2 linked regions of the Thermogemmata fonticola genome follow. The protein of the gene in region 1 interacts with the protein of each later gene in a pairwise test. Links are inferred from orthologs where the notes say so. Each region holds a gene or a part of one and is shown on either strand. Other genes may lie near its edges. The genes, in order: H0921_RS04920 and H0921_RS15995.

Region 1 (15,250 bases):
ACTTGATGCCTTTGTCTCCCCACGATGAACGGGACTTGCGCGAGGTGTTGGGGGTGGATCCCGGCTTGAATGTCAAAGTCCGCTCGGATAAAAGCGACAACAAGGGGGTCAGGGAGGCTCCGCAGCGTCCTCTAAGTGCCGGTACGGCGGATGAAATCATCCGTAGTCTGTTGGCTAAGAAGAGCATGGACAAGTCGGGGCTTGTGACCACTTGGGCGCCTCCGGCTGCCCGCACTGCCCACTTCCTCTCTGCCGAGATCAAGTCCTACTTGGCTCGGAAAGCGTCCCGCTCCCCTCAAGCTGTACCCGCTCTGATCATCCTGCGCCTTCCTAATAATCCATAAAACATGGGGGAAGGGAAACAAAGCCTCATCACTGGCAGGGAAGGGCTGGGGCAATCTTAGGCACGCCGAAGGTTCCCCAAAGGCGACAGAGTGAGAGCCATCCGGTTGATGAGGAGTGGCTTTCGCGGTGTTTGCTGCCTTTCAAAAAGTGTACGGAGCGTAAAGCTAGGCAGATAGTAGCCGCGCACCCCAAAGCAGGCGGCAAGTTGCCCCGATTTCGCTCTGCGCTGCTTCACTTATCCCGTTTGATGTCACCTAGGGCCGCTTGGGCGGCAGCGAGGCGGGCGATCGGCACGCGGAAGGGGGAACAACTCACGTAGTCCATCCCCACCTGATGGCAAAAGCGGATGCTGTCGGGATCGCCGCCATGTTCGCCGCAGATGCCGACCTTCAGATGCTGGCCGTATTTGCTCTGCCGGCTCTCGCGGCCTTTGCGCACGCCGATTTCGATCAACTGACCCACACCTTTGACATCGATGGACTGGAAGGGATCGACCGGCAAGATTTTTTCGCGGAGATAAGTCGGCATGAACGATTTGATGTCATCGCGGCTGAACCCGAAGGTCATTTGCGTCAGGTCGTTAGTACCGAAGGAGAAGAATTCGGCATCTTCCGCGATCTGGTCAGCGGTGAGGGCGGCACGCGGCACTTCGATCATGGTACCGATCTGGTACTCGATGCGGACGCCAGCTTTGGCCATGCATTCCTCGGCGACCGCTACAATACGCTGCTTGATGAAGCGCAGCTCCTCGATCGTACCTACGAGAGGCACCATGATTTCCGGCAGCACCTTCTTGCCCCGGCGGTGGACTTCGATGGCGGCCTCGATGATAGCCCGGACTTGCATCTCAGCAATTTCTGGATAGACGATGGGCAAGCGGCAGCCGCGGAATCCCATCATGGGGTTGAACTCATGCAATTCGTCCACGCGCTCCTTGATCTTGGCGACGGGAACACCGAGACTTTGGGCCAATTCCTCTTGAGCGGCATGATCGTGAGGGAGGAACTCGTGCAGGGGTGGGTCGAGGAGGCGGATGGTGACGGGATAGCCATCCATCGCCTCGAAGATGCCGATGAAGTCCTCGCGCTGGAGTGGCTCGATTTTGGCCAAGGCAGCGCGGCGTCCGGCTTCGTCGCTGGCCAGGATCATTTCTCGCATGGCCAGGATACGCCCTTCGCCGAAGAACATATGTTCGGTGCGGCAGAGTCCGATACCCTCGGCTCCGAATTCGCGGGCCTTGGCAGCGTCAGCGGGGGAGTCGGCATTCGTTCGGACACGGAGTTTGCGGTACTTGTCCGCCCACTCCATTAAGGTCGCGAAGTCCCCGGTGATCTTCGGCAGCACGGTGGGAACCTTGCCGATCATGACATCTCCCGTGGTGCCGTTAATAGTGATGTATTCGCCGGCTTTGACGGTGTGTCCTGCGATGGTGATGGTGCCGGCTTCCTCACTGATTTTGACCGCTTCGCAACCGACGACGCAGGGTTTGCCCCACCCGCGAGCGACGACCGCAGCGTGGCTTGACTTGCCCCCTGTACTAGTGAGAATGCCCACGGCCAAGTGCATGCCGGCCACATCTTCCGGGCTGGTTTCCTTGCGGACCAAAATGATGGGGTCCTGGGGATGCTTCTCGTGATGTTCCACCACTGCATCGGCGGACAGCAGGACGATACCGGAGGCCGCCCCGGGACTGGCCGCGATCCCCTGCGCGACTGGCTTGATGTTCGCCTTAGGGTCCAATTGCGGCAGCAGCAGATGGTTGAGAGATTCCGGATTGACCCGCAGCACGGCTGTGCGTTCATCGATGAGGCCCTCACGGACCATATCGACCGCAATGCGCACGGCGGCTGTCCCCGTCCGCTTGCCCGCACGGGTCTGGAGCATGTAAAGCACGCCTTCCTGGACCGTAAACTCAATGTCCTGCATGTCCTTGTAGTGCTGCTCCAGCTTCTGGCGGATGTCGCAGAGTTGCTCGTAAACTTGAGGCATGACCTCCTTGAGTCGGGAGATCGGTTCGGGCGTGCGGATGCCGGCAACCACATCTTCCCCTTGGGCATTGATTAGGTAATCCCCATAGAACACATTTTCGCCAGTGTTGGGATCGCGGGTGAAAGCCACCCCTGTGCCGGAGGTGTTCCCCATATTGCCAAAGACCATCGCCTGGACGTTGACCGCTGTACCTTTGAGGCCGGTGATCCGTTCGATGCGGCGATACTCCACCGCCTTTTTGCCCATCCAGGAATTGAAGACGGCCTGAATGGCGAGCATCAATTGCTTGCGGGGATCTTGGGGGAAGTCATCTCCCACATGCTTGCGATACACCGCCTTGTAGCGGCGCACCAATTCTTTGAGGTCCTCGGCGTTCAGATCGGTGTCGAGTTTGACCCCCTTGGCCTCTTTCATTTGCTGGAGTTCGTGTTCAAAGTGGTCATGATCGACTCCCATAGCTGTGGAGCCAAACATATCGATCAGACGGCGGTAGCTGTCATAGGCAAAGCGAGGGTTGTTCGTCTTTCGCGCCAGACCTTCGACGCTGGCATCGGTCAAACCCAAGTTGAGGATGGTGTTCATCATCCCCGGCATCGAAAGGGCCGCGCCCGAACGGACGGAAACAAGCAAAGGATCTGCTGAATCGCCGAACTTTTTGCCGACCAAGGCTTCAACACGTTTGAGGGCCTCATCGATCTGGGGCAGAACCTCCTCCGGGATCTTCTTGCCGTGTTCGTAGTAAGCGGCGCAAACCTCCGTGGTGATGGTGAAACCAGGGGGAACGGGGATGCCGATCAAACACATCTCGGCCAAATTGGCTCCCTTACCGCCGAGCAAGTCCCGCATCTGCCCGTTGCCTTCCGCTGTCTTCCCGCCGAAAAAATAGACGTATTTGGTGCTCATGGCTGTGTTGTGTTTGAGAATCGGCCCACCGCTGCACCAGTGCAGCGTAACAATCCGTGTCGTTTTAGAAACCCTCTTTGCGAAGGCCAAGAGTATCCTGGGCAGAATGCCCTGACGGTGGTTTGCGCGGTACCGGTGCCAGAGCACGGACCATTTGCCACAATGACGGCAACAACAAAGCGTTTCAGAGCGTCTATGAATGGAAAGGACTGCACGTGGGAAGCAGTCTCTGGAACGGCCAACACCAATCGGGGAGGACGGGCGATGTGCCGAGGTATCTTTCTGGGCCTAACATTGGTTTTGGGATGGGGGAGTGCGGTTTCGTTTTCTTGGGCGGAGGACAAATCGATGCCTGGACCGCTGGACTTTAAGCTCACCGATATCGATGGCAAAGAGTTTGACCTGTCACAATTGAAGGGTAAGGTGGTGTTGATCGTGAATGTGGCCAGCGAGTGCGGCTACACGCCGCAATACGAAGGTTTGCAGGAGTTGTACAAGAAGTACGAGAAGGCCGGACTCGTGGTTATCGGCATTCCCTCGAACGACTTTGGGCGGCAAGAGCCGGGAAGTAATGAAGAGATCAAGAAATTCTGCACCACGCGATACAAGGTGACGTTCCCGATGATGGCGAAGGCTGTCGTACGGGGGGAAGGCCAATTGCCCCTCTACAAAGTGCTCATCGAGGCCACTCCGAATGAGAAGGGGCAGGTGCAACAGGTTGCCTGGAACTTTGAGAAGTTCCTGATCGGGCGGGATGGCCGGGTCGCTGGACGTTTCAAGTCCGCGGTGGATCCGGAATCGGAAGAATTGCTTAAAGCGATCCGCCGGGAGTTGGACAAACCTGTTCCCAAGAATTGAAGCCCTAAGTAAGAGACGGGACCCCGATGGAGCGTTGTCTGAGTTGGCGGTTGCGGGATCGAACCCTGCAAATCGGCCGGCGGCCGCTCGTCATGGGCATTATCAACGTCACGCCCGATAGCTTTTCCGACGGCGGTTTATATGTAGAACCTGCTGCAGCCATTGAGCACGGCTTGCGGTTGGCCGCCGAAGGAGCGGACATTCTGGACATTGGCGGAGAATCGACCCGTCCCGGTGCCGAGCCTGTGCCGGAAGACGAGGAACTCCGCCGCGTTCTGCCGGTGGTCACAGCCTTGGCTCGCCAGGTATCTGTGCCGTTATCTGTCGACACTATGAAAGCGTCGGTGGCTCGGCATTGCTTGGAGGCGGGGGTATCCATTCTCAATGATGTGTCTGGCCTGCGGGATGCCGCAATGGTAGCGGTGGCTGTGGATTATCAACCTGGCGTTGTTGTTATGCATATGCAAGGCACGCCGCAAACCATGCACCTGAACCCGCACTACGACAACGTGGTCTCCGAGCTACGAGATTATTTTCAGGAACGGTTCCACACGTTGACCGCACTGGGCATAGCTCCGGAAGCCCTGGCGTTTGATCCTGGGATCGGCTTTGGCAAAAACCTGGAGCACAACCTGCAACTGCTGGCACACCTGGATCAAGTGATGCCCCCTGGGCGGCCCGTGGTCTTGGGGGTGTCCCGCAAGGGTTTCTTGGGCCAAGTCACCGGGCGCGGCCGGAGCGAACGCTTAGCAGCCTCCTTAGCCGTGGGATGCATTGCCGCAGCACGAGGCCAAGCTCACATCCTCCGCGTCCATGACGTGGCCGCCACCCGCGACGCCATGCTCATGCTTGAAGCCATCGACCGCTACCGATCGCTTTCCTGATCCCTGCCACCTCACTCTCCACATGGCCAACGATCATCACCGTTATAGCATCAGGAGCCGAACAAAAGGCACCGCGAGCCTGCGTATCCTTCGGCAGAAGGGGAGCCTAAAGAGAAGGGATTGCAAAGGCTCGATCCTTGATCCGACGCAGGAGAGCAACGGGTAGAGACCGACCGCTGGAGGATTGAAGACACGGAGCGATACGGCTAGGGAAAATGGTAGAACACAATGGCGGAGTGATGGAGAAAGACCGATGAAGGCGACGACCTTGCCTGCGGAGAGCGGAGCGGATGCGTTGCAGGCTTCCTGCCGTGCTTTAGCGGAACGTGCCCGTCAGGCGGCACGCGAGTTGGCGTGGGTTCCCTCCGAACGCAAGAACCGCTGGCTTCTGGCGGTCGCCGAAGCCTTGGAACGGGAACAAGACAGCCTCCTGCGCGCCAATGCTGAGGATATGGCAGCCGCTCCGCAACGCGGACTGAATGCGGCGGCTCTGGATCGCTTGAAGCTGACGCCGGCCCGATTGCAAGCGGTGGCGCAGGGCGTTCGGCAGGTGGCTCTCCTGCCGGACCCGGTGGGGGAAATCCGGGGGGGCGAGCGCCGTCCCAACGGACTGGAAGTGTGCAAAATCGGGGTGCCCCTCGGCGTGATCTTTTTCATCTACGAATCCCGCCCAAATGTCACCGTGGATGCCGCCGCCCTATGCGTCAAAAGCGGGAATGCCGTCATCTTGCGCGGCGGTTCTGAGGCGCTACAGACCAATCTTGCTCTCACCCAGTTGCTCCGCACTTTGCTAGCCCGCTGTGGGCTTCCGGAGGATGCCATTCAGAGCGTTCCCACGTCCGACCGGGCAGCAGTCGGCTACTTCCTGCGCTGGCCGGACTGTATCGACTTGGTCATTCCGCGAGGGGGCAAATCGCTCATTGAGCGAGTCGTGGCGGAAGCTCGCATGCCCGTTCTGAAGCATTACGATGGCAACTGCCACGTTTATGTCGATGCGGCAGCGGACTTAGACATGGCAGAACGGATCATCGTCAATGCCAAATGCCAGCGGCCCGGCGTGTGCAATGCGGCGGAGAGTTTACTCGTCCATGCGAACATTGCCGACATTTTCCTACCTCGGATCGCCGCGGCCTTGCAACAACACGGGGTGGAGCTGCGCGGCTGTCCGGAAACTTGCCGCCGTTTGCCTGGCATCACCCCCGCTACCGAGGAAGATTACGCCCAAGAGTATCTGGACCTGATTCTCTCGATCAAAGTCGTCCATTCGCTGGAGGAAGCCATCGAGCATATCAACACCTATGGCTCCCATCACACGGATGCCATTGTGACGCGCGACCTCCAGGCCGCCCGGCTGTTTGCCCAACGGGTGGATTCTGCGGCCGTCATGATCAACGCCAGCACGCGCTTCCACGATGGTTTTGAAATGGGTTTGGGAGCGGAGATCGGCATCAGTACGGATCGCTTCCATGCTCGTGGTCCGTGCGGCCTGCGAGAATTGACTACCTACAAGTATCTCGTGACTGGAGAGGGTCACATCCGGGAATAATCTGAGGCCACGCCTATCCGCAAGCGAGCATCCCCGCTCTTTTTCATCTCGACGGCATCTGTTTTCATCTGGACGACACCGAGGCGCTGTCAGATACATATCCCAAACAGAACTGACCCGCCTTCCCTCCTTGCTCACAGAGGTGTTCCTCCGGCAACGCAAGGTGTTCCTTCAACCACCGATCTCACTTGAAGGAGTCCGCGCTATGCGCAGTTTGCAAACCTGGTTGTATTTGCTGACGGTGATGACATTGCTTCAAGTCGCCGTGGCCCAACCGGAACAAACCCACAAGGCCCATGCCGCCTTGGTCCATGCTCTGGCAGTGTCTCCGGATGGAAAATACTTGGCCAGCGGCGGATTCGACAACTTGATCAAACTCTGGGAAATCCTCCCGGATGGGACCCTCAAGGAAGTGAAGACTTTCTCCGGCCACACCGGTCCAGTTTATGCCTTGGCATTTCATCCCAAGGCTCCGCTATTGATCTCGGCCAGTCAGGACAAAACCGGCCGCATCTGGAATTTGGCCGACGGCAAGACGGTGGCCGAATTGAAAGGGCATGCGGACATCGTCGATACCGTGGCGATCTCGCCAGATGGACAATGGATTGCTACAGGGTCGGCCGATAAGGGCGTTCGCCTATGGAAAGCCACCGATGGCAAGGAGGTTAAGAACCTGGGTGCCCACGCTGGCACGGTTTATGCTGTGGCTTTTTCTCCCGATAGTAAATGGCTGGCCTCGGCTTCGGCGGACAAAACCGTCAAAATCTGGGATGTCACTGGGCAGAAAGAATACAAGGTCCTCAAAGGCCATGAGGATGCCGTTACCTCCCTCACGTTCACCGATGATCCTGATGCTGTCTTGACAGCCGCCCTCGATCGCACCCTGCGCCTTTGGAGTGTCAAGGCCGTTCAGGAGATCAAGGAGCAACCCAAGGAGAAAAAGGAGCCGCCCAAGGATGCGAAGAAAGATGACAAGGCCAAGAAAGATACGCCGATGGAGATCAAGATTGATCCCAAACTCTTAGGTGAGATGAAGCGGTGGGGGCCAACAGCCGATGACCCCTACACCTTGACTTGGCACAACGGGGCTAAGGTCTTTGCAGTCTGCGGTTATTCGGGTCAAATTACCATTTGGACTCTCAGCGAGGCGCAGCCCAAGTTCGGTAAACGCATCCTTAATCCCGCATACTGCATTGTGTTTTTACCCAATGGCAAAGCCGTGGTTACGGGGCATGACAATGGCTCGCTTGTGGTCACTCCCTGGGGTGGCAAGTGAGTTGCTGCTGTTAGCTGGAGGCGGATAAGCCCTCGGCGAAGCCGCCATCCGAAGGGGAGGCGGCCTCTTAGCCGGTCGTAGCGCCTTGGGACGCGCTGGTGGCGAGCCGGGCATATTTGGCCAACACACCCCGTTCCACCCGCAGCGGTGGACGCTGCCATTGCGTGCGCCGTTGGGCCAGCTCTGCCTCGCTCAAATGAACCTGGAGCAACTTGCGGTCCGCATCGATGGTGATGGTGTCGCCGTCGCGGATCAGAGCAATCGGCCCACCCACCCAGGCTTCCGGGGCGACGTGCCCCACCACCAGTCCATGAGTTCCACCGCTGAAGCGTCCATCGGTAATCAATCCGACGCAGTCGCCCAACCCTTGGCCCATTAGGGCGCCCGTGATGGAGAGCATCTCCCGCATGCCAGGCCCCCCCACAGGTCCTTCTCCCCGAATGACGACGATGTCGCCTGGCACGATCCGCCGGCTTTCAATAGCTGCAAAGCAAGCCTCTTCGCCGTCGAAGACACGTGCCGGTCCCGTAATGGCACGTTGTTTGAGACCGGCCACCTTCGCCACGGCACCCTCCGGTGCTAAATTGCCGCGCAAAATCACGTGGATGCCATGGGAAAAGAGCGGAGCCTCAAAGGGGCGGACGACTTCCTGGGACTGAGCGTAGACGCTGGGAATGTCGGCGAGGTTTTCGGCCAGGGTCTTGCCAGTTACGGTCAGGCAGTCGCCGTGGATCAAGCCGCGGTCTAACAGCGCTCGTAGGACAGCGGGAGTTCCTCCAACGCGATGCAAATCATACATGACGAATCGGCCGCCGGGTTTGAGGTCGGCCAGGTGCGGTACCCGGTCTGCCAAGCGATCGAAATCCTCTAGGGTCCATTCGACTTGAGCTTCGCGCGCGATGGCCAAAAGATGCAGAATGGCATTGGTGCTGCCGCCGAGTGCCAAGACTAAGGTGTAGGCATTCTCCAGGCTCTTGCGGGTGATCAGATCGCGGGGGCGGATGTTCCGTTCAATGCAACGCACCACCGCTTGACCCGCCAAGTAAGCTTCCCGTTCCTTAGCCGCACTCACGGCAGGATTGGATGCTCCGTAGGGAAGGGACAAGCCCATCGCCTCAATGGCACTCGCCATCGTATTGGCCGTATACATGCCGCCACAGGAACCATGGCCGGGACAGGCGGCACACTCGATCTGATGGAAAGTCTCCGCATCGATGCGTTGAGCCTGATATTGTCCGACAGCTTCAAAGATCGAGACAATATCGACATCACGACCCCCCGGACCGGTACCCGGCAGTATGCTCCCGCCGTAAACGAAGACACTGGGAATATTCAGCCGGGCCATGGCCATGATGCAGCCGGGCATATTCTTATCACAACCTCCGAAGGCAAGTAACCCGTCGTGGTTCATCGCCCCGCAGACCGTCTCCAGACTATCCGCAATCACTTCGCGGGACACTAAGGAATAGCGCATGCCAAGATGGCCCATACTGATGCCGTCCGAAACCGTTGGCGCGCCGAACGTTTGCGGAACTCCGCCGGCAGCACGGATGCCTTCCCGCCCTTTCAGAGCGAGCCGGTCCAAATGAGCATTGCACGGGGTAATGTCGGAAAACAACGAAGCGACACCGATGATGGGCTTGTGGAAATCCTCATCTACAAATCCTACCGCCCGCAGCATGGCCCGGTTGGGCGCTCGCCCATCACCCTGCGTGGTCGTCAAACTGCGACGTACGGACATCTCTGGCATGTGACCGATTCCTCCCCTGAGAAAAAGCCGGGTGGCTCCCGCCGTCATGTCGTTAGCCAACTTGCCTGGGGGAACAAACGAGCGGCGGGGCTGTGGGTCGTTGTCGGAATCCTTGCACGGCCTGTCCAGCCGTTTGCTGCTGCGGACGGACCTGAAAACGCCGGTTCGCTAGCAGTTTTGTGTGTTCGCAACCGTGGTTGCTGAACACTGCTGGTAAGACAAACCGTGGCATCTCTGACGGAATCTGTCAATGACGACCGTAATGGAGGGAATATGGAACCTTAAGTTGATGCACCGGGACCGGGAGCGAATTGGTGCCGAGAGGAGATCATGAGGAATTGGATAATCATGGAAATGTTGCATATTTTCTTCTAGCATCCTCACTCCGGTCATGATGTCAGCGGGAAACTTCGCCATGGCAATAAAGAAGTCCAATGTTTCTGCCACTCTCGGCGAAATCGGAACTGCGCTGATTTGACTAGCTGCGAACATGAATTAGGAACTAGGTAACAGCTCCGAATCGATCGGGAGCATTCGGAGCACACGGCGAGTCCAGCACAACTCGTCCAGGCAATCGATTCCAGTGCACGCCAGGAGAACCACCATGCGTAGTCTCGTCAAGAGCGTCGTGTCGTTCCTCAAGAAGGAAGATGGCCCCACCGCCGTCGAGTATGCCGTGATGCTGGCCCTGATTATCGTCGTCTGCATTGCGGCCATTACCACTCTCGGCCAGAACGCCAACGACACCTTCAGCTTCGTCGGTTCCAACATCGCACCCAAGACGAACTGACAGAGGGCGGCTCATTCCTGAGCGATGGGGACAGGAGTGGGCTAAAAACGAGTCCATTCGTAGGACGGATGCCGCTGAGCTTCACCGGAATCATTCCGGCAAAAACTCCACTCCTTCAGGCAACCTTGCCGAGAGGAGTGGAGTTGCTCGTTGTGGGCGACGTGGATATTGGCGACGTGGATATTGGGGAAGCACCAGCGTGTTCAACCCTCGAGTTGGGGATGCGCCATGTTGGACAATGGTCTGAGGTCAACGTGGTGGGTGCCAGCTATCTGAGCGTTTGCTGACAATCATTCAGAAGAGCATAACTAGGATCACGGTTTCTCAGCCAGGAGTTGCTCGATTTTCTTGTCGAGTTGCTCGTCGGTGAGTTCCGGGCCGTCAGCACTGGTCCAAATACGGCGCCCTTGGCGATCGAACAGCGCCAAATGCGGAATCAGGAAGCAATCGCCAATCAGCTTGACCAACGCCTCTTCTTCTTTGTCCGGCTGGATCAGGATGAAGTTGGGGAAGGTGGCTCGCTTCTCCTGAAGGAACTTGAGGACCTTTTCCTTGCTGTACTGCTCCGCAGCTCCCAATTTGTCCATGCTGACGCTCATGCAGACCAGGCCTTGGGCGGCGTATTTCTGGTGCCGTTCCACGAGCTTGGGGAACTTCTTGACGCACGGCACACACCAAGTCGCCCAGCAATCGATGAGAATGACCTTCCCCTTATTGTCCTTGATGGCTTTCTCCAGTTGAGCCACTCGGACTTCGTCCACTTGGACTTTACCCGCCTCTTCGGGAGATAAGCTCCGGCTGCAACCGAGCCAAGCTGCCAGTCCAATGATTCCGATCCCTAGCATCGATGTCATCATCGTGTGCATGGTCGAACCTCTCCTTTTTTTAGAAGACAGAGCGCATTGTCCCGCCGTACGTAATTTAGCGTGGGATTTCTCCCTTACTTCTGTTGCTCCTCCCAGTGTGTATCGCAGAAACCCCCTGGGTCCGTCGCTCTACTGTCTTTACCCTTTGGCATCGTTTGTTTTGCACGGGTTGACTCAGTTAGCCGCTTTTTTCCCTTACTCAATTCCCATGCATAACCTGTATGGTGGACTTTCCACGCCCTTGGATAGACGGAGAACACCTCCGAGATATTCATAGCTTCTTCTGGCCATTCAGCGTGGGTAGTAACGTGTAGGTGAAGATACAGAGGACAGGAAGGAGGGAACAGAGTTGTCGGGATTGTCAGCAGCTTGGAGATGCTGAGGATAGGGCGGGAGCGGACCCCCAGGGTGATCGAGAGTGGTGGGATGTGAGGCATTGGCCTGTTGGCAGAGTTCCTTTCGGATACTTTAGGGTGTCTGCCGGTCAGTCCACCTATTCAGCCAGGGATGACGGCGATAAGATGGGATACGCGAGTTGTGTTGGTACCAGGGTCTGCCCTGCGGTAGTACCTAGGGCGGTATCAGACTGCCTGCCGACTAAGACTCAAACTCGAAGCCTAGACGGGGAAGGGCAGGAGTCCAGGAATCCGCCAGCGGGGCGAACTTAGGGGCCGACACGGAAAAGCCATGAAGATCGTCTAGATGTTTGAGTGAATATGCCGACACCGACCTTTCAGATTCGCAACTTTTGCATCATTGCCCATATCGATCATGGGAAATCAACGTTGGCGGACCAGTTTCTTCTGAAAACGGGGACGCTTCAGGAACGTGAGATGCGGGAACAGGCCCTGGATAGCATGGATCTGGAGCGCGAGCGGGGCATTACCATCCGCATGCATCCGGTTACCCTCTACTACACGTATGGGGGGCGGGAGTACGAACTGAATCTGATCGATACGCCGGGACATGTGGATTTCCACTACGAGGTATCCCGCAGTCTGGCAGCTTGCGAAGGGGCTATCCTGCTCGTGGATGCCTTTCAGGGGGTTCAAGCCCAAACGGTAGCCAACGCCTTTCTGGCAATGGAAGCCAATCTCAAAATTATTCCGGTGCTCAACAAGATCGATCTTCCCCAGGCCCGGCCCGAACATGTCATCGCAGAAATGGAGCAGGCGTTGCTGATTGATCCGGCCGAGGTGTTACGCGTTAGCGCCAAGACCGGCTTGGGGATGGACGAGCTGATGGCCGCTGTCATCGAACGGATTCCTCCTCCCCAAGGAAGTGTGGAGCAGCCCCTGCGAGCGTTGGTGTATAATTCGCATTTTGATACCTACAAGGGAGTTGTGGTGTATGTGCGGATCATGGATGGGCAGTTGCGTGTGGGACAGAAAGTGCGCTTCATGCGGACCGGTCGGGAATTTGTGGTCACGGAAGTGGGGCGTTTTCGGCCAGGAATGACTCGCTGCGAGGAACTCAGCGCGGGGGAGGTTGGTTACTTTACCGCGAACATCAAAACCCTGGAATACGTCAACATCGGCGACACAGTGACGGACGCCTTGTGTCCGGCTGCGGAACCGCTCCCAGGGTACAAAGAGCCGAAACCGATGGTCTTTTCGGGACTGTATCCGGTCAACAACGACGATTTCGAAGACCTGCGCGAAGCCTTGGCCCGCCTGAAACTCAATGACAGCAGTTTCACCTATCAACCAGAAGTGTCCGATGGTTTAGGGTTCGGTTTCCGTTGTGGCTTTCTGGGGATGTTGCACCGCGAGATCATCCAGCAACGTTTGGAACGGGAATGCGACATCGAGCTGGTTCAGACAGCGCCGAATGTGACTTACGAGATTCTCAAGCGCGATGGTACTGTGGTCACAGTCCACGGCCCCCAAGATGTTCCCGATGCAGGCCAGATTCAAGAATTCCGTGAACCGATCGTCCGGGTCAGCTTCCTCCTCCCTGCCGAGAACATCGGGGCGATCATGCAGCTTTGCACTGATCGCCGGGGAACCTTTGTGCGGACGGAGTACCTCAGTCCCAAGCGGGTTATGCTGGTTTACGAGATGCCATTAGCCGAGGTGATCTACGATCTTTACGACAAGCTCAAGTCAATCACCCACGGTTATGGAACGATGGATTACGAGTTCATCGGCTTCCGAGCGGCGGACTTGGTGAAACTGGACATTTTGGTGCACGGGAACCGGGTGGATGCCCTTTCGGTCATCGTCCACCGTTCCCAGGCGGAACGGCGCGGGCGTGCGATCCTGAAGAAACTCCGGGACCAGATCGACCGCCATCTCTTTGAAGTGGCCTTGCAGGCGGCGATTGGATCGCGCATTGTGGCCCGCGAGAATATCGCTCCTTTACGCAAGAATGTGACGGCGAAATGTTACGGTGGTGACATCACCCGCAAGCGCAAGCTCTGGGCTAAACAGGCGGAAGGGAAAAAACGCCTCAAACAGATCGGCAAGGTGGAAGTGCCCCAAGAGGCATTCCTGGCTGTTCTGGAGCAAGAATAGTGACGGGGAACTCAAGGTGCAGCAGAGATGCGGGCACAATGCTGGCACGGACGAGGGATATGCAATGGGAGCGGCTCGCTAAGTGAAGGGGGCAACTGGAGTGAGCCGGACAAATTCCGCCCAGAGAGAGGAATCGCGGAGCCGCGTTGGGGGAAAACAACAGTTCTCTGACAACAAACAGCGTATGGAGTGGCGGCGTTTTTTTCACACAGGGGTGCTCGTCTTTTGCCTGCTGCTCCTTGTGCGGGCGTGCTTGGTGTCCGCCTTCGTGATCCCCAGCGGGAGCATGGCGCCGGTGCTGCGCGGGGGGCATCGGATCAAGAGTTGTCCCTGCTGCGGGTATGAGGTGGCGGTGGGGTACGTTCCACGGTCTGGAGGGGAAGAGATCGCTCACCGGGCGCGGTGTCCGAACTGCGGTCAGGAGTTTCCGGTCACAGACGCACCCATCGTGGGGGGCGATCGGATTCTTGTGGACAAGAATGTTTTTCACTGGCGTGATCCCCGTCGTTGGGAAGTCGTGGTGTTTTCTCCCCTGGAAGCTTCCGTGGAGGACCCTCTGTTCTACGTCAAGCGGGTTGTGGGGCTGCCGGGGGAAAGTATTCGCCTCTGGGAAGGGGATGTTTATGCCAACGGGCAGTTGTGCCGGAAAAGTTGGCGCCAGATGCGAGAAATGCGCCAGATCGTGATGGACATGGATTATCCTCCTTGCCCGCAAGGCTGGTCCTATCGGTGGCTCGTGGAGCCGTCTGAAGGCGACCCTCGCTTGCCCCGGCAAGAAGCCAGCTTCCAGGTTCAACGAGCAGGTACCGAGGTCTTGCAAGGCGGTACTTTGACATTCCATGCAGCCCAGACTCCCCAGAGCCAGCAATGCCTGACTTACCGGCATTGGGATTATCAGCAGCAGCGGGAGGAACCGCTACGGGCCGAGAATACTTACAATGGCGCCGTCCGAGGCCGGGCTTTTTTACCGCCGATCCATGACTTCGGTCTGGAATGTGTCGTCGAGGTCCTGACATGTCATCCCACTGGGGAATTAGCCCTCCGCCTCTTTGACGGGGCGGACCCCGCGGAAGCTATTATCCCGATAGGAGGGGACCAGCGCCGCAGCTACCACCTGTGGGCCGCTCGAAGGGACAGGAATGTCACCACCTGTGCCCAGCCTTGGCAGGGAGGAACCAGCCACTCTCTGGCCTTTGCATGCATTGACCGCCGGGCGGTGTTGGTAGTAGATAACAAGGTGTTGTTGTGGCTGGATTTGCCCCCCGTCCAGCGACGCAGTGCGGTGAGCCGTCCGTTGCAGTTGGGAGTTCGTGGGGCCTGCTTGCGCCTGCGGCATTTCCGCCTCTTCACCGATGTTTACTACTACCACGATGGCATCCATGCTTCGGAGCAGGCCGCTCATCTGGGACCGGATGAATACTTCCTCCTGGGCGACAACAGTGCCAATTCGACGGATAGCCGCCACTGGAAGTACCCTGGAATCCCACGTTCCGCCATGGTCGGCAGACCTTTCCTGATTCATCAACC
Region 2 (15,259 bases), on another replicon or contig:
CCGTAGTTCTTCCGCCAGAGGACGCGGCCCGTGCGGGCATCGACACAGGCCAGGTCGCCGTCGCGGGTGAGGGCATAGACTTTGCCCTGGTGAACGACGGGGGTGCTATTCGGTTCGCCGCGCTGTTCGGAGTAGGGGGTGGACCAGAGCAGCTCGCCGGTCTTTTCCTGCCGTGCCCAGAGGTGATTGCGTCCCTCGAGCATTCCCGTGCCGTAGATCACCCCGCCGCTGACCGCGACCGAGGAGAAGCCGTTGCCGCAACCTTTGACGGTCCAGAGGAGCGGCGGTCCTCCCTTGGGCCAGCTTTTGAGCAAGCCGGTTTCGCGGGAGACGCCGTCGCGCTCGGGACCGCGCCACTGCGGCCAATCCGCCGCCCCCAGCAAGCCGGAGATCAGCAGCACAACGCCCCCGCTGCCAAGCCAACTTGTACGGTTCATGGTGCAGCCCTCGTTCTCGAAGAAGATTCGATCCTGGTGAACCGTTCAACCCGCAGGCTGGGACCGTCCCCCCCGGCGCTTCCGGCGGCGCGGCGATCTTCTTCCGCCTCACGGCTTGACGTTATAGCAATATAGCATGTTCTGATCGCGGATATAGAGTCGGCCGTTGGCAATCACAGGGTGCGGCCAACTCTGGGAATAGCGCTTGTTATCCGGCGGGGGCAGGCGGAAGGTCGAGACCACTTTCAGCTCCTGCGGCGAGGGTTCGATCAAGACCATCACGCCGTTCTGGTAGCGGAAGTAGAGTCGGCCATCGGCGTAGAGGACCGCCGCCGAGCCTTGACCGCCTCCGACCGCCTTGGCGTTGCGCTCCGGCCCCCACTTGATCTCCCCCGTGGCAAACTCCACGCACACCGGATGCCCCTGGTTCTGCCCGTGGCCGAAGTAGAGGTAGCCATCGACCAGGACCATGCCGCCGTGGTGATTGTTCAGCTCGGAGACTTTGTAGCTTTTGAGTTCTTTGACCTCGAAGGAGCCGTCGCCTTTGGGTAACAGTTGGAGCAAGGCCGCTCCGCCGCTATAGCTGCACGAGACCCAGACTTTATCCCCGGAGATGACGGGCATGGGAATCTGGGCCACGCCGCCGCTCGCCGCTTGACCCCGGTATTGCCACAGCAGCTTGCCCGTCTCCGCGTGAACGCCGATCAGTCCGCCGCTGCTGCCTGTGAGCACCACGTACATCGGCACGTTGGCGATCACCGCCTTGACCGGGGAGGAATACCCCTGTCCGCCGCCGACGTTCCCCGCCGCACAGCGCCAGATTTCCTTCCCCGTGTCCGCGTCCCAAGCCACCATCGTGGCCTTTGCTCCTCCCGGCGTGCCGATGACCTTTTGGCCGTCCACCAGCACCGATTCGGTGTACGCCCAGGTGGGCACCCGCCCGCCGTAGTCCCGGACATAGTTTTTCGTCCACAGCAGCTTGCCGTCGCTCGTCTGGACGCAAGCCAGGGTGCCATCGCCGCTGACGACATAAGCTTTCCCTGCGGCCACGGTCGGCGTGCTCGCCGGTCCGTTCGTCTGGTTCTTGTAAGCCTGACCCGTCGCGGGCGGATCGGCAAACGGCGTGAACCAGAGTTCCTTGCCGTCGGCTTCATTCAAGGCCCAGATGCCGTCTTTGCCGTCGCGCAGACCGATGCCGAAAATTTTTCCTTCCGCGATCGACGGCGTGCCCCAACCCGCCCCGCGGTTGCCCACCTTCCACAAAAGCGGCGGACCCGAGGCCGGCCAGCTCCGCAATAGGCCCGTCTCGGTGCAGTAGCCGTCCCGCTTCGGACCGCGGAACTCCGGCCAATCCGCCGCACCGACCAGACCCGCTCCCAGCATCAGACCCCCAACTACCCCCACCCACCCCCGGATGGGCAACACCTCGCGTGCTTTCATACGGCAGCTTCTCCTTGGCACATCAGAACCGTTTTCCGTGGGAACGACGCCTCTCGGAAAACACGTTTTCCCCGTCAGCGACCGCAGCTCAGGCCCGGTGGGAAAACCGCTTGTCCCGTGACGTTGGGAGTAAGGGACGGACCAACTCGGTCCGTAAGCGAACAGGCCGCAATCGGCCGGCGGGCGGGAAACTCGGTCTCCGAGGCAGGCGGACTAGGGATGATCTAGCACCCCCCGCCGCAAGAGCAAGCGGGAAAATGGCAAAAATGCCGCCCTGGGGAAACGTCGAGAAAAGGAACCTGGGCAACGTGGAGCCTGCGGCAGGTCAGCCCGGAGCGAGTCGAGGCGGGCGGGGAAGGATGGGGAGCAGTCGGGGTGGTCAACGGCAGCGGTAGAAACCCCCGACAAAGACGATCGGCGGCCGAGGTGGCGGGACATACACCGGGCGGACGATGACCGGAGCGGCCACCACCGGCGGCGGCATCCACCACGGCGACCACGGCGACTCGTAAATGATCGTCGTACTGCTCGACGAACGCAGCCCCGACGACGGCAGCACCGGCGGACGCGACTGCATCTCCGCAATCACCCGCGGTGACACCCCGTTGGCCTTGAGCCAGTCCAAATCGGACGTGGTCAATTGGAAGGTGCTCCCGGTGGCCCGGATTTGATTGATGATAACCTGTTCATCATGCCCCTGTTGTGTCAAGTGGACGACATCCGTTAGGCCCAGCTTCTGGGGTGCGCTTGCCGCCGTGGCTGCGGCCTGTTGCAGGGCGAGTTGTTCCCGTCGTTCTTCTTTGTCTGCCTCGTTGCCGATGAGGCCGCCGATCCCCGCTCCGGCTAGCCCGCCGATGAGCGCGCCGGTACGCGGGTTGCCCGTCGCGGCTCCCACACCTAAGCCCGCTGCGGTTCCCAACGCCCCGCCAATAGCTGCCCCCGTTTGCGCTTGGTTCATATGTTCGCAGCCGCCGCTCGCCACAAGGCCGGCAAGCAGAACCCACGCGAACCCGACTCGTGCTTGCATACCCCTCATCCCCCTCTCAATCTCCGACCGACCCCGGCGTATAGCTCCCGGCCTCCCGCTTGTCAAGAGCACTCCACCACCTTGGCCGCTCGGGGTGTAACTAGATTTTCTGGGGGTGGGGGCTGAACCCGCGAGGTGTTTCCCCAGACTAGCAGAGCTGCCCGGCAGAGAACTCCCAGAGAATTTGGTTGCACCCGCCGCTCGGGGTGCAGCCAGATTTTCTGGGGGGCTGAAGAGGGGCGGGGGGCTTCGGCTTGACGGGGAAGGCGGAGGTGCTATGGGAGGGGAATTGCTCCCGAAGCTGGGACGAGCCGGTTCCAGAGAAGGGGTGGGACGTTCTGGGGACAGAGGAGAAGCGGAAACTTTGCCGAAGGGTTGTCATCATGCGCGGCGCGGATGGGCGAAGAGGGCGGAACGGAGCGCGGAGAGGGGCCGGCTTTGGGGCGCGGTTGGGGCTGCGTTTCGGCCAAGTGCTGGTGCTGATCGCCGGGTGGGGACTGGGGGGAATTGCCGAAGCGCAGTCGGGGAGTTCGACCTCTGCGGGCGCTTCGCCTTCGGGGTCCGCCGGCGATAGTCCAGTCGGTTCTCCGAGCAACAGTTTGGGGAGCGGGAGCCTGCCGAAGCCGCCGTATTTGGCGGTGGTGACGGCGCCGCAAGTCACGCTGCGGGCTGGGCCGAGCGATCAATTCCCGGACACGGGCACCTTGCAAGCGGGGATGCTCGTGTGGGTGGATCATGAGGAAGGGAACGGCTGGCTGGCGGTGCAGGACCCGCCGCAAACTCTGCGGTGCATCAGTTGGGTGCCGATGCAGTTTATCAACTTCGACAAGTCTCGTCCGATTCCGCAGAATGTGGTAGTGGATGAAGCGGGGGCACCGTTACGTCCGGGCAAAATTGGCTTGGCGGAACCCTTGCCGGTGCAGCGGACGCGCGTACCGGGGGGGACGATTCTGCTGGTCATCGGTCCGCCGGTGCAGCGGGAGGGGAAGACGTGGTATCCGGTGGCGGCGCCGCCGGGGGATTTTCGCTACCTTCCCAAGCAGGCGGTGCAGGCGCAGCGGGGCGGGGCGTGGCATTATCAGGTGCGGGAACCGGCACCAGCACCGACGGCGGGAGCTGCGGGTTCCTCCGCGACCGCGGGACTGGCTGGGACGGTAGGTAACAGCGGCAGCAGTCGTCCGGCAGCAATGCCCAGCCCGCTGGTGCAGCATCCCCTCTGGCAGCAGGCGGAAGCGGCGGAGCAGGCCGGGCGCTTCGAGGAAGCCGAGCGGCTCTTTTTCGAGTTGGCCCGCATCCTGAACGAACAAGGGAAGCAGCACGATCTGGCCAATCTATGCTACACGCGGATTCACGCCTTGCGGGAGAAGCGGCGGCAAGGGCCGCGGACCTCGCCTGCCCCATCGGGGTCCTTGCCGGCGTCTGCGAGCGGCTCAGCCGCACCGGCTCGGCTCCTGCCCCCGGAGACGCCGCCGGCATCCGCGGCGAGTTCTACCGGTCCAACTCCGGCGGCGGCGGACTCGCCCCGCTGGTACGGTCCCGGTCGGCTTGTGCGTTCCGCCATCGCCCTCGATGGCCGAAAAACCTACGCCCTGGAAGCCCATCCCGGCGTGCCCCTCGTCTATGTCGTGCCCGGAGCGGCGGGGGACCTGGAGCGTTACGTCAACACCGTCGTGCAAGTCTATGGCACGGCGCAGAATCGCCGCGGCTTGTCCTACCCCTACGTGGCGGCAGCGGCGGTTTCCCCCGCACCACGCTGACATGGCACCATCAGTAGGAAACGGCGAAGCAACACTTCGGGTGCAAGCGGAGCAGCGGGGCACCTGACGGAGCCAGCGGGGCGTCTCCCAATGGACTTGCGCTCGCCTTCCTTCGGAGTCGGCGGGCCAAAAAAAGACGACGGCCTCGCAGCGGAGGCCGCCCCTTCGGTGAGATGTGCTTGCGAATCTAGGGGGTTGATCAGTTCTCGATGGAGCTGCGGAAACCGGTGGGCACTTGCCCCGTTTTGCCTTCGGTTCCCGGTTCAGTGATTGAGCATAAACTCGTTGCTGTTGAGTAAGGCCCAGAAGACATCCTGGTAGAAGGCCACGTCGTTGGGCGTGGCGCCGGGGACGAGGGCGAGGTTCCCCCTGCCCGTTTTGGTTCCAGGTTTGGGTCGAGCGGAGCCAGAGCCGGGCTGGGCCAAGGGGTTGGACAGGTCGATGACCGCTCGGCCATTGCGGACTTCTTCCAGGCGGGCGATCTCCTGAGCGGTGGGATGGCGATTGACGGTCATGAGGAACAGCTCGTCGTAGATGGCGCGGGGTGACGCGACGCCTTTGGCGGTATGGCGACGGACGACATCAGCCACGACTCCGGTGCCAGGTCCGCCGCGGGAGGTGCCGATTTCGGCGTTGAGTTCCTGGCCGTTCATCATGAGCAGGGCTTGGATGACGGTGCCGTTGAAGTTCACCTCGTTCCCTTCATCGTCGCCGAAGTTGACGGTGAGGCGTTGGAGCCAGCGGTCTTTGAGGATGCGGAATTCTTCGCCGCGGCGGGCTTCCGCACGCGTGGCGATGGCCAGGGACTCGAAGAGCACCTCCGGCGACATCGCCTTAAGCGGCATGCGGGCAAAATAGGGGTCGTACTTGGGGTCGATGTAGGCTTTGTTGGCGACGTGGCTGAGGTTGTACACGTGGCTGGTGCAGATCCACTCCAGCAGTTTTTTGGGGTCGTAGCCGTAGCGCTTGAATTCGGTGGCGAGGTAGTCGAGCAGTTCGGGGTGGACGATTTCGTTGCCGCTGTGGAAGTTATCGACGGCGGGTTCTTGAGTCAGGCCGCGGCCAAAGAGATGCCCCCACATGCGGTTGACAAAGGCGCGGGCGAAGTTGTCATGCTCGATGACCCACTGGGCGAGGATTTCCCGGCGGGTCTTGCCGCGCAGCGTCGGGGGCAGCTCGGCGGTGGGTGCGAGCCGCTTGGTCGGCGGTTCCTCGTTGGCAAATTGGGCCAGGTCGCGCAGCATGGTCGGGAAGGTGGCGCGCTTCTGGCCGTCGCGCCGCTCGAAAAACACCATGCCGTTGACGTTCCAGTCTGGGTGATCGGTCACTTCAATCGGCGGTGGCGTATTCTGGCCCAGGTTCATCGGATTGGTCGTGCCGCTGCGATCGGTCTGGCGGAAGAAGGCATTCACACCCCAGAAGTCCGTTTGCACGTACTCCTTGTGATGGGGGTGGTCATGGCATTGCATGCACTGGCTCTGAATGCCCAGGAACAGGCGGGTGACCCGTGAGGTGATGGGCACGGCGTCGAAGCGGCCCTCCCTGGAGAAATCCGTAACCCGGCGGTTGTTCTCATCCACGATGGGATCGCCCAGGTGGCGGGCGATGAACACCACGGCGCCGTTCTCGTTCGACTTCCCTTTGGCGGTGATCAGGTCGTAGACGATGCGGTCCCAGGGCTTGCCTTCGGGGTACTGGGAGGAACCGGCGAACTGCTGGGTGAGCCAGAAGCGGAGCTGTTCCCGATAGACGCGATGGACGTTGCTGCGGGTGAGCAGCCAGGTGGTCCACAGCTCGGCGAAGTTTTCGGCGTAGGCGTTGTTGTAGTCGATGGGCACGGGCAGGCCGGCGATACTGGTGACGGGCTTGCCATCGCGTCCGCGGGGCACGTACTTGTCGTCGTAGAGAAGCCGGCGCACGAGCTTGACCCGCTTGGTGGGGCTGGTATCCCGCTCGAAGTCGATGATCTCTTCCGGGGTGGGAATCCGGCCGATCAGGTCGATGAAGACCCGGCGCATGAACTCCAGGTCCGTGGCCAATTCTGCTGGTTTGGCAATGCCCGCTTCCTGCCACTTGGCGGCGATCAGTTCGTTGATCTTCTGGGTTTGCGGCGAGACGCCGGGGATCGGGCCTGGTTTCTCCTGGGCCGGCACTAGATGCAGGCACGCAAGCAGTGTGCCGAGAGCCAGTCCACCAGCGACAGTTGGCGTGCGGATCATGGGTCAAGTCCCTCCCGGAATATGGCGGCCTGGAGGCTGGATTCCGCCCGGCGGCGTACCCTGCATTCGGCCGGAAACTGTCTTACCCCATACCATCTAGGGATAGTCTAGCCCATGCGCGCCGGGGTGTACCAGCATTTCGTAATCTTTCCCCTGCGGAGAATCCGGCTATAGGTAAGACACAGAATCGCCGGGCGAAGTTCCGTATTCCTTGATCCTAGGCGGTAGACGGAGCGCGGATGGTCTGGGATTGCGATTTGCGTCAGGTGGCGGAGTACATCCGTCGGGCGGAGACGGAAGAGCTGCTCGACCGGGTGACGGTGTACCGGGCGGGGATGGAACCCGCCGCGGTCGATCTTATGGAGCACGAGTTAGACCGCCGGGGGATTAGCCGGGAGGCGATCGCGGAACACGCCGCTGCGCGCCGCCGCCATGCCATTCTCCTACCGGATGGCTGCGCCGTGTCGTGCCATTTCTGCTGGCGGCCTGCCGTCAGTCGGGCGTGGGGCTGGTACAAACTCTGGGGTTGGATTCCCATTTTCCCCCGCCTCTTCGCCCGCTGCGAGGTCCACGGAGGCCGGCCCGATGCCCCCGCCGAGGCGGAACAGGACACGGACAGCTTCCCACCGTCGGAGTAAATCCGGGTCTCGGCCCACGTCCAGGGGCTGCGGCTCTGCGCAACGGACGGTTAGCTGCCTGATAGCAACTGGCGCACCTGCTCTTCCGTCACGCGGCTAAAGGGGATGCCGAGCTTCTGGCTCACCCAGCTCTGGAGCGCCGGATGATAGTGCGGAAAGGTGCTCCGGGCGAGCAGGGCCTTCATGCGGCGGTCCCGGTTGGCCCGTTCCTTGCGCTTGCGGTGGCCGTTGGCGATGCGCGACAAGGCCATGTTGTCCCGCATCCGGTCCATCCGCCGCCGTGTGGACATGCGCACAGCCATATCTGTGATCTCCTCTGATGTCTGCCGCGGAGGTATTGCCCTGTTTGCAAGCAGGACCCCGTGAGCCGGAGTCCGTGAGCCGGAGTCCGTGAGCCGGAGTCCGTGAGCCGGAGTCCGTGAGCCGGAGTCCGTGAGCCTGCAAGAGAGATCAGTTTAGCAACGGCAGGGTCCGGCGGAAAGGCGGCGGTCACCCGTGGCGTCACCCGCGGTGCACCCGTGGCGTCCCGAAGCCTCCGGGCAGGAAAAACAGCAATAACCCCTCGGCGTCCCCGAAGACCCGCCGGGTCTCAAAGGTGCAGAGGGATTCATCGCAAAGATGTCCAAGGGTTCACCAGAGATTCAGATGGTGTAATCCGGCTCGAAGACTTTGGCGGCTTTCGGGGTGACGAAGACGGTCTCGCCGGGCTTCAAGGCCAGGGCGCGGTAGCGTTCCGGGGTCAAATCGACGTTGAGCATCAGGCCGAAGTCTTCGGCGAGGACGCGGACTTTGACAACGGAGCCGGCGGGGTTGAGGTGGACGATCTTGCCGGTGAGGCAGTTGCTGCTGTCGGGATTGCGGGAGATGTCGAGTTCGTGGGGGCGGATGTAGGCGTCGATGCGGCCGTTTTCCCCCGTGCCGAAGACGCGGGCCGGGACTTCGACCGTGCCGGTTTCCCCCAGGAGGGCTTTGCCGCCTTCGACCCGCACAGGGAGCTTGTTGACGTTGCCCAGGAAATCCATGACGAAGGCCGTGGCGGGATGCTCGAAGACTTCCAGCGGCGTCCCTTCCTGTTCGATGCGCCCGTGGTTCATGACGACCACGCGGTCGGCCACCTCGAAGGCTTCCTCCTGATCGTGGGTCACGAAGATGCTGGTGACGTGGAACTCGTCATGGAAGCGGCGCAGCCACAGACGCAGCTCAGCACGGACCTTGGCATCGAGCGCTCCGAACGGCTCGTCGAGCAGCAGCACTTTGGGGTCGGGGGCCAAAGCCCGGATTAGGGCGATGCGCTGTTTTTGCCCACCGGACAGCTCGCTGGGATAGTGCTGGGCCTTTTCCTCCAGGCGGACCAGACGAAGCAGCTCCATGACCCGCTCGCGCACCTGCCGCTCCGGCACCTTGCGCACCCGCAGGCCAAACGCCACGTTGTCATAGACCGTCATGTGCCGGAACAGAGCGTAATGCTGGAAGACGAAGCCGACGTTGCGGTCGCGGGCCGAGCGGCGGGTGATCTCGTCATCGTGATAATAGACCGCGCCGCTGTCCGGCACTTCTAGCCCGGCGATGATCCGCAGCAGGGTCGTCTTGCCCGAACCGGACGGTCCCAGCAGGGCCACCAACTGTCCGGTGGGGCAGACCAGCGACACATTGTCCAAGGCGACGAATGTGCCGAAACGCTTGGTCAGATTCTGCACGCTAATCGACATACCTGCGCATCCGCAACCGTTGCTCTTGTCCTAGGGGGAAGGACGGTCCGGGGCATCCGGGAAGGCTGCGCTTGGGGCGGCTCGGGGGCCATTGGCGGCAGCCGAGGGGTCGGTTGGCTCCTCCAGGTCGGTTGGCTCCCGCGGCAAGTCCGGGGCTTCGCGCTGCGCTGGGGGCAGGCGCCGGCCTTCCAGAGAGACCTTGAGGATGAGTGTCATCACCGCCAGCAGGGTCAGCACCGAGGCCAGGGCGAACGCCGCCGGACTGTTGAAGTCCTGAAAGAGCAATTCCACTTGCAGCGGCATGGTGTTCGTTTCCCCCGGAATGCGTCCCGATACGACGGAGACGGCGCCGAACTCGCCCATCGCCCGGGCGTTGCACAAAATGATGCCGTAGAGCAGCCCCCATTTGATGTTCGGCAAGGTCACGCGCCAGAAAATCTGCCAACCGTTGGCTCCCAGACTCAAGGCGGCCAGCTCCTCATCGGGACCGATCGTTTCCATCACCGGGATCAATTCCCGCGCCACATACGGCAGGGTCACGAAGGTCGTGGCGAGGATCAACGCCGGGACGGTGAAAAGAAGGTCCAGCCCCTGGGCGCGCAGATACGGACCGAAAAACCCCTGCAAGCCGAAGAGCAAAACAAAGGACAAACCCGCTACCACCGGAGAAACGGACAGGGGCACGTCAAGGAGGGTGACCAGCAAGGTCCGCCCCGGAAAGCGAAAGCGTGCCACCGCCCAGGCCGCCGCCAGGCCAAAGATCACGTTGCAGAGTACCGCCAGCGGCGCCACCGTCAGGGTCAACAGGATCGAATGGCGCGTGTCGGCATCCCCGAAAAGATGCTGGACGTAGGCCGCCAGCCCCTCCCGCAGAGCTTCGTAAAACACATGGACGACGGGAATCACGACCAGCACGACCATCAGCAGCACCGTCAGACTGATGAGCAGCAGGCGCACCCAAAGGGGGTCCTGCATCTGGCGGCGAATCCCCTGGGCGCGGTCCCGCACCGGGCGGCGCAGTCCCACCGGAGCGATCCCCGTATCTTCCGCGAGGTTCCCCACGCTCATCCTTGGCGGCTCCCAGTTCCCTGGCGACGGATCACGAGGAACAAACGCTTGCCTCCCAGGACCTTCCCGGCAGTTCTCCGGGGCAGTTCTCGTTTCATCCCCTCCGGCTCCAGGCTTCCAGGCGATTGATCACCACGAGCAACAGCAGCGAAGCGGCAAGCAGCACTGTGGCCAGGGCGGTCGCCTCCTTCACCCTGTCCCCGCCTTCCTCCAGGCGGCTGACGATCAGAAACGGCGCGATCTCCGTCTTATACGGCATGTTGCCGGAGACGAAGACGATGGAACCGTATTCTCCCAATCCGCGGGCCAGGGCCAGGGCAAAGCCCGTGATCAGGCTCGGCACCAGGGCGGGAAAGAGGACATGGCGGAAGGTTTGCCAGCGACTGGCTCCCAGCAGGGCCGCTGCTTCCTCTTCTTCGCTGTCGAGGCTCTGAATCACCGGCTCCAAGGCCCGCACCACGAAGGGAAAGCCGATGAACACCAGCACGACTACGATCCCTAACCGGCTGTAGGCCGCCTCGATGCCCAACGGCACCAGGAACTGCCCCAGCCAGCCTTCGGCACTGTAGAGGTTGGAAAAGACCAGGCCCGCCACCGCCGTCGGCAAGGCCAAGGGCAAATCGACGAGGGAATCGAGCAGGCGCCGTCCCGGAAACTCGTAGCGCACCAGCACCCAGGCGATGAGCAGACCGATGACGGTGCTGATCGCCGCCGCCACCAGCGACGCCCCGAAGCTCAAGGCATACGCCGCCCGCGCCCGCCTGCTCCACACCGCCGCCGTAAACTCCGACGCGCTCATCCCCAGCGCCGTCACCACGCACGCCCCCAGCGGCAATAGTACCAGCACCGCCAGGTACACCACCGTGAACCCCAGGCTCAATCCATACCCCGGCAACACCTTCGGATTGATCCGCCCCATCGCCTTGGCTCCGCCGCTGAGCTACCCTCCTGCTCCGGGATTCTCGCCGCTTTCCCCGCTCAAGCCGATCTCCTCGTCCAAACTGGGCACACCACGCCTGCTGTTCTCACCGTACTGCGGACCCTGCCGCCCTCTCTGCCGGCCTGCCCAGCTTCATCGGCGGCTTTCCCAGCCTAACGGCTCCTGCGTTCCCGGCCAATTCCAATTCCCCCCTCCGACTCAGTTTTATCATTATTCCTATCAACTTGATCATAGATCGGCCATCAGGAATCGGCTCCCATCGACGGACAGCTTCAGGGTTTCCCCGAAAGGCTCGGTCTTCACATGTCGCAGTGCGGCTCTGGGGGAGGACGGACGGGCTAAGTCATCGATCGACAGCAGAGCCTCCGCGGCAGGGAGAGGTCCGAGGGTCCGAGGGCCGAGCGGTGTTGGCAGAAGTAAGGGCAGGGCTGGGGTGGCGCAGTCGCAGTGAGGTGAGCCGCTGCGAGTTCCATTTGCCGGCGGATTTTTTAGTGTAATGGAAGGAGGATGCGGTAGGCTGAGCGGTGGGAGGTGGAAGCGATGGCACACGGTCCGGACAAGTCAGGCCGAGGGGAGCGCGGGAACTCGCGGAGCGGGGGTGTGGGGCCTGGAGATCGGGAAGGTGCAGTAGGCCGCGAGAGCCGGGCGGAGCGGGGGATCAGTCAAGCCAGGCGGATTCCGCGGTGGTTCCCGCTGGTGTTGGGTGGGATTCTGTTAGGAGGCGTGCTGGTCATTGGTCTTTGGGCGCCGGAGTGGAGCCGAGGCCCAGCCCCGCCGGGCATGGTCTGGATTCCTGGGGGCAAGTTCCTCATGGGAACTGATGATCCGCACCCCTTCTTCGCCGATGCGCATCCGATTCACGAAGTCGAGGTCCGCGGCTTCTGGATGGATGAGACGGAAGTGACGAATGCGGACTTTGCCCGCTTTGTGGAGGCCACGGGTTACGTGACGACGGCGGAGCGCCCGCCGACCAAGGAGCAGATTATGGCCTATCTGCCGCCCGGCTGGTCGGAGCCGCCCCCGGATAAACTCGTCCCCGGTTCGGTCGTCTTCGATCCGCCGTCGCACGCGGTGCCCTGGGATGACGAGTCCCGTTGGTGGAAGTGGGTGCCGGGCGCCTGCTGGAAGCATCCGGAAGGGCCGGGCAGCAGCATCGCCGAGCGCATGGATCACCCCGTGGTGCACGTCTCCTGGGAGGATGCCCAGGCGTATGCCCGCTGGGCGGGGAAGCGGCTGCCGACGGAGGCGGAATGGGAATATGCGGCCCGCGGCGGCCTGGTGCAAAAGCCCTATCCCTGGGGCGACGCCGAACCCAACGCCGGCGGCCTCTGGCGCTGCAACATCTGGCAGGGCGAGTTTCCCCATCGCAACACCCGCGAAGACGGCTACGACCGCACCGCCCCGGTGAAAGCCTTTCCGCCCAATCCCTACGGCCTCTACGGCATGGCCGGCAACGTCTGGGAGTGGTGTCAGGATTGGTACCGGCCCGACTATTACGCCCACAGCCCGCGGAAAAACCCCCAGGGACCGGAGATCAGCTACGACCCCTCCCGGCCGCACGAGGCCCTGATCCCCAAGCGCGTCCAGCGCGGCGGTTCCTTCCTCTGTAGCTTCGGCTTCTGCGCCCGCTTCAAGGTCTACGGCCGGGGCAAAGGCGATGTCGACACCGGCACCTCCCACCTCGGCTTCCGCTGCGTCAAAGATCGCTGACCGTGTGGGGTCAAAAACACTCCCTTAGCGTCCGCTGCGGCTTCCGCTGCGTCAAAGATCGCTGACACCGAACGATCTGCGGACGCCGGCCATTCACAACGGGCATTTTCCGCATCTGGCCTTTTCCCATCTTTCCCATCGGGGCTTTGGGGGCTTTGGGTGGATTCAGGAATTTTTTGTCCTCTTGAGCGGTCAACGGTCGTTTCTCCTTTCAAGCCAGCCTAGAGGGAGGCGGAAGGGGGGATTCTTTCCACCCTCCGGTGGAAAGTCCAGGGAAACGTCAGCGAATCCGGCTAAGAGTGGGCGTGCCCTGTGCTGCAGAAACTTCCCGGAGGGCGGTGCGAGCAAGACGCACGGCGGAAGCGACTGGGGACCCGTATACCACCGTTCAGACGGGATTGCCACTATGATCTCTGTCAAATGGGTTGACGGTGCTTGCAAGACATCTTCCCCTCCTTTATCATTCAACCGTCTCAACTTTCTTGTGCGTGAGAGCGAGGGTTGGAGTGCCATGGCGTCCTCCCTGTGTTCGGTGTGCTCGCGACCGTTGCCGGCGGAGAGTTTGGCCGAGGGGGTCTGTCAGACCTGTCGAGCGAATACGGGGCCGACGGACCTTGAAAGTTTGGCCGCCGTTTCGTCTGCGGCGGCGGGGATGCAGACGCAAGCGGCGGTGGGTCTGGCACAGTCCGAGGAGGTGACGCGGACTTATCACGGTGCCGAGCCGCAGACGCGTGTGGCCCTAACGGAGCATCTCGAAGGGTATGATACGCCACTGCCCGAAATGTTGCGGCAACTGCCGCCTGCTCCACCGGGTTATGAGCTGATCAAGCGGCTAGGCAGCGGCGGCATGGGGGATGTGTTCCTCGCCCGCGAGTATCCCACGGAGCGCCTGGTGGCAATGAAAATGCTACGCTCGCCGGGCAACGCCATCGCCGCGGAGCGGTTCATCTCCGAAGTGCGGGCTTTGGCGCGGCTGAATCATCCCCACATCGTCAAGGTGCTAGCCACGGACTTCCTCCGGCAGCAGCCGTTCTTCACCATGGAATATGTCAGTGGTGGAACTTTGGCGGACCGCCTGCGCCAGGGTCCCCTCGACCCGCGGGAAGCGGCGCGGTTGATCATGCTCGTGGCCCAGGCGGTCCATGCCGCGCACACGGCCCAGGTCTTGCATCGGGACATCAAACCGAGCAATATCCTCCTCGATGCTCAAGGGCAGCCGCACATTTCCGACTTCGGGCTAGCCAAGATGCTCGATCGTGATGACGGCCTGGTGACCATGACTGGTCCGCTGGGCACGCCGAGCTACATGCCGCCGGAGCAATGCTCGCGCCGCTTTGGACCGATTGGGCCGCCCGCCGATGTGTACAGCTTAGGCGCGACGCTTTATCATCTGGTTACGGGCCAGCCTCCCTATCGCGGCAAGACAGCGGTGGAAATCCTCCAGCAGATTGAAGAAGGAATACCCCTCCGTCCCAGGGCGTTGCGCCCGGATTTACCCCCCGCCTTGGAAGCGATCATTCTCAAGTGCTTGCAGAAGCGGCAGGAGGACCGCTATCCGAGCGCGGAAGCTCTGGCCGAGGACCTGGAACGCTTCTTGCAGAACTCAGTGCCGTCGGCCCCGCTGCATACGCCGTGGCGCCGCCTGTGGCTGTGGACCCGCCGCCAGCGCTCCCGCCTGTTGGCCGGGACAACCGGGCTCCTCCTCTTAGCGGTGGCCGCCATCCTCGGTGCGGTGCTGCCGCGCACCGAAACCCCGACACCGGACGAACGCCTCGCCGCCCTGATGAATTCCCTCCGTCAGGGAGAGTCCGTGACGCTCATCGGCCCGACCGGCCTGCCTGCTTGGTCGAAGGTCCTTCATGGGAATGTCGCCCTATCCTCCGACGAAACCAGCGAACGCGCCTGCGTCTATAGCAGCCTGGGATATGGCCTGGTGCTGCTGTTGCCTGAAGTGCCCCTGGATCGGTACACCCTGGAGGCGGAAATCCGCCTGGTGAACCTGGTCACCGCCCGCCGCGATGGCCTGCAAATGGGCGGCCTGTTCTTCGGCTATCTCCCGAACGACTCGGCCATGCCCGGCTGTGTCTTCCATGCCGTCAAACATGTCAGCTTCCTCGACCACCATTACACCCCGGAAAATCCCCAGGCGTATCTCCACCCCGAACATGTCTATTTCGGCGACCTGATCCTTCTGGAGCGTCCGGGCGATTTTCCGATACTGGCCTTTCCGCGTTCGCCGCACCGGCATCCCTTCACGCCGTCCATCGTTTGCCCAGCACCTTGGCGGAAAATCCAGATCAAGGTCCGTCCGGAC

The links.
Region 2: the proteins of H0921_RS04920 (region 1) and H0921_RS15995 interact in binary tests that used the Escherichia coli proteins (3 or more experiments, as listed by UniProt). The link is inferred for Thermogemmata fonticola from one-to-one orthologs.

What each region holds. Positions count from the first base shown.
Region 1 is NZ_JACEFB010000002.1:356,241-371,490, forward strand. What follows is about bases 4,545-7,378. They hold H0921_RS04920 (glutamate-5-semialdehyde dehydrogenase), read left to right. Parts: upstream 4,545-5,232; coding sequence 5,233-6,525; downstream 6,526-7,378. Other genes in these bases: folP (dihydropteroate synthase), read left to right, coding at 4,545-4,979; H0921_RS04925 (WD40 repeat domain-containing protein), read left to right, coding at 6,731-7,378. In the rest of the region: H0921_RS04900 (anti-sigma factor family protein), read left to right, coding at 1-344; ppdK (pyruvate, phosphate dikinase), read right to left, coding at 577-3,237; H0921_RS04910 (glutathione peroxidase), read left to right, coding at 3,586-4,095; more of folP, read left to right, coding at 4,122-4,544; more of H0921_RS04925, read left to right, coding at 7,379-7,801; ilvD (dihydroxy-acid dehydratase), read right to left, coding at 7,869-9,551; H0921_RS04935 (Flp family type IVb pilin), read left to right, coding at 10,156-10,341; H0921_RS04940 (TlpA family protein disulfide reductase), read right to left, coding at 10,656-11,207; lepA (translation elongation factor 4), read left to right, coding at 11,924-13,723; H0921_RS04950 (S26 family signal peptidase), read left to right, coding at 13,824-15,250. UniProt on the Escherichia coli protein: Catalyzes the NADPH-dependent reduction of L-glutamate 5-phosphate into L-glutamate 5-semialdehyde and phosphate. The product spontaneously undergoes cyclization to form 1-pyrroline-5-carboxylate.
Region 2 is NZ_JACEFB010000017.1:12,809-28,067, forward strand. Bases 7,194-10,036 are described here. They hold H0921_RS15995 (sulfate/molybdate ABC transporter ATP-binding protein), read right to left. Parts: upstream 9,228-10,036; coding sequence 8,160-9,227; downstream 7,194-8,159. Other genes in these bases: H0921_RS15985 (hypothetical protein), read left to right, coding at 7,194-7,518; H0921_RS15990 (hypothetical protein), read right to left, coding at 7,569-7,820; cysW (sulfate ABC transporter permease subunit CysW), read right to left, coding at 9,258-10,036. Outside these bases: H0921_RS15960 (outer membrane protein assembly factor BamB family protein), read right to left, coding at 1-437; H0921_RS15965 (PQQ-binding-like beta-propeller repeat protein), read right to left, coding at 546-1,877; H0921_RS15970 (glycine zipper domain-containing protein), read right to left, coding at 2,257-2,904; H0921_RS15975 (SH3 domain-containing protein), read left to right, coding at 3,288-4,661; H0921_RS15980 (DUF1549 domain-containing protein), read right to left, coding at 4,925-6,880; more of H0921_RS15985, read left to right, coding at 7,120-7,193; more of cysW, read right to left, coding at 10,037-10,295; sulfate ABC transporter permease subunit CysT, read right to left, coding at 10,390-11,214; H0921_RS16010 (formylglycine-generating enzyme family protein), read left to right, coding at 11,776-12,945; H0921_RS16015 (serine/threonine-protein kinase), read left to right, coding at 13,457-15,259. UniProt on the Escherichia coli protein: Part of the ABC transporter complex CysAWTP involved in sulfate/thiosulfate import. Responsible for energy coupling to the transport system.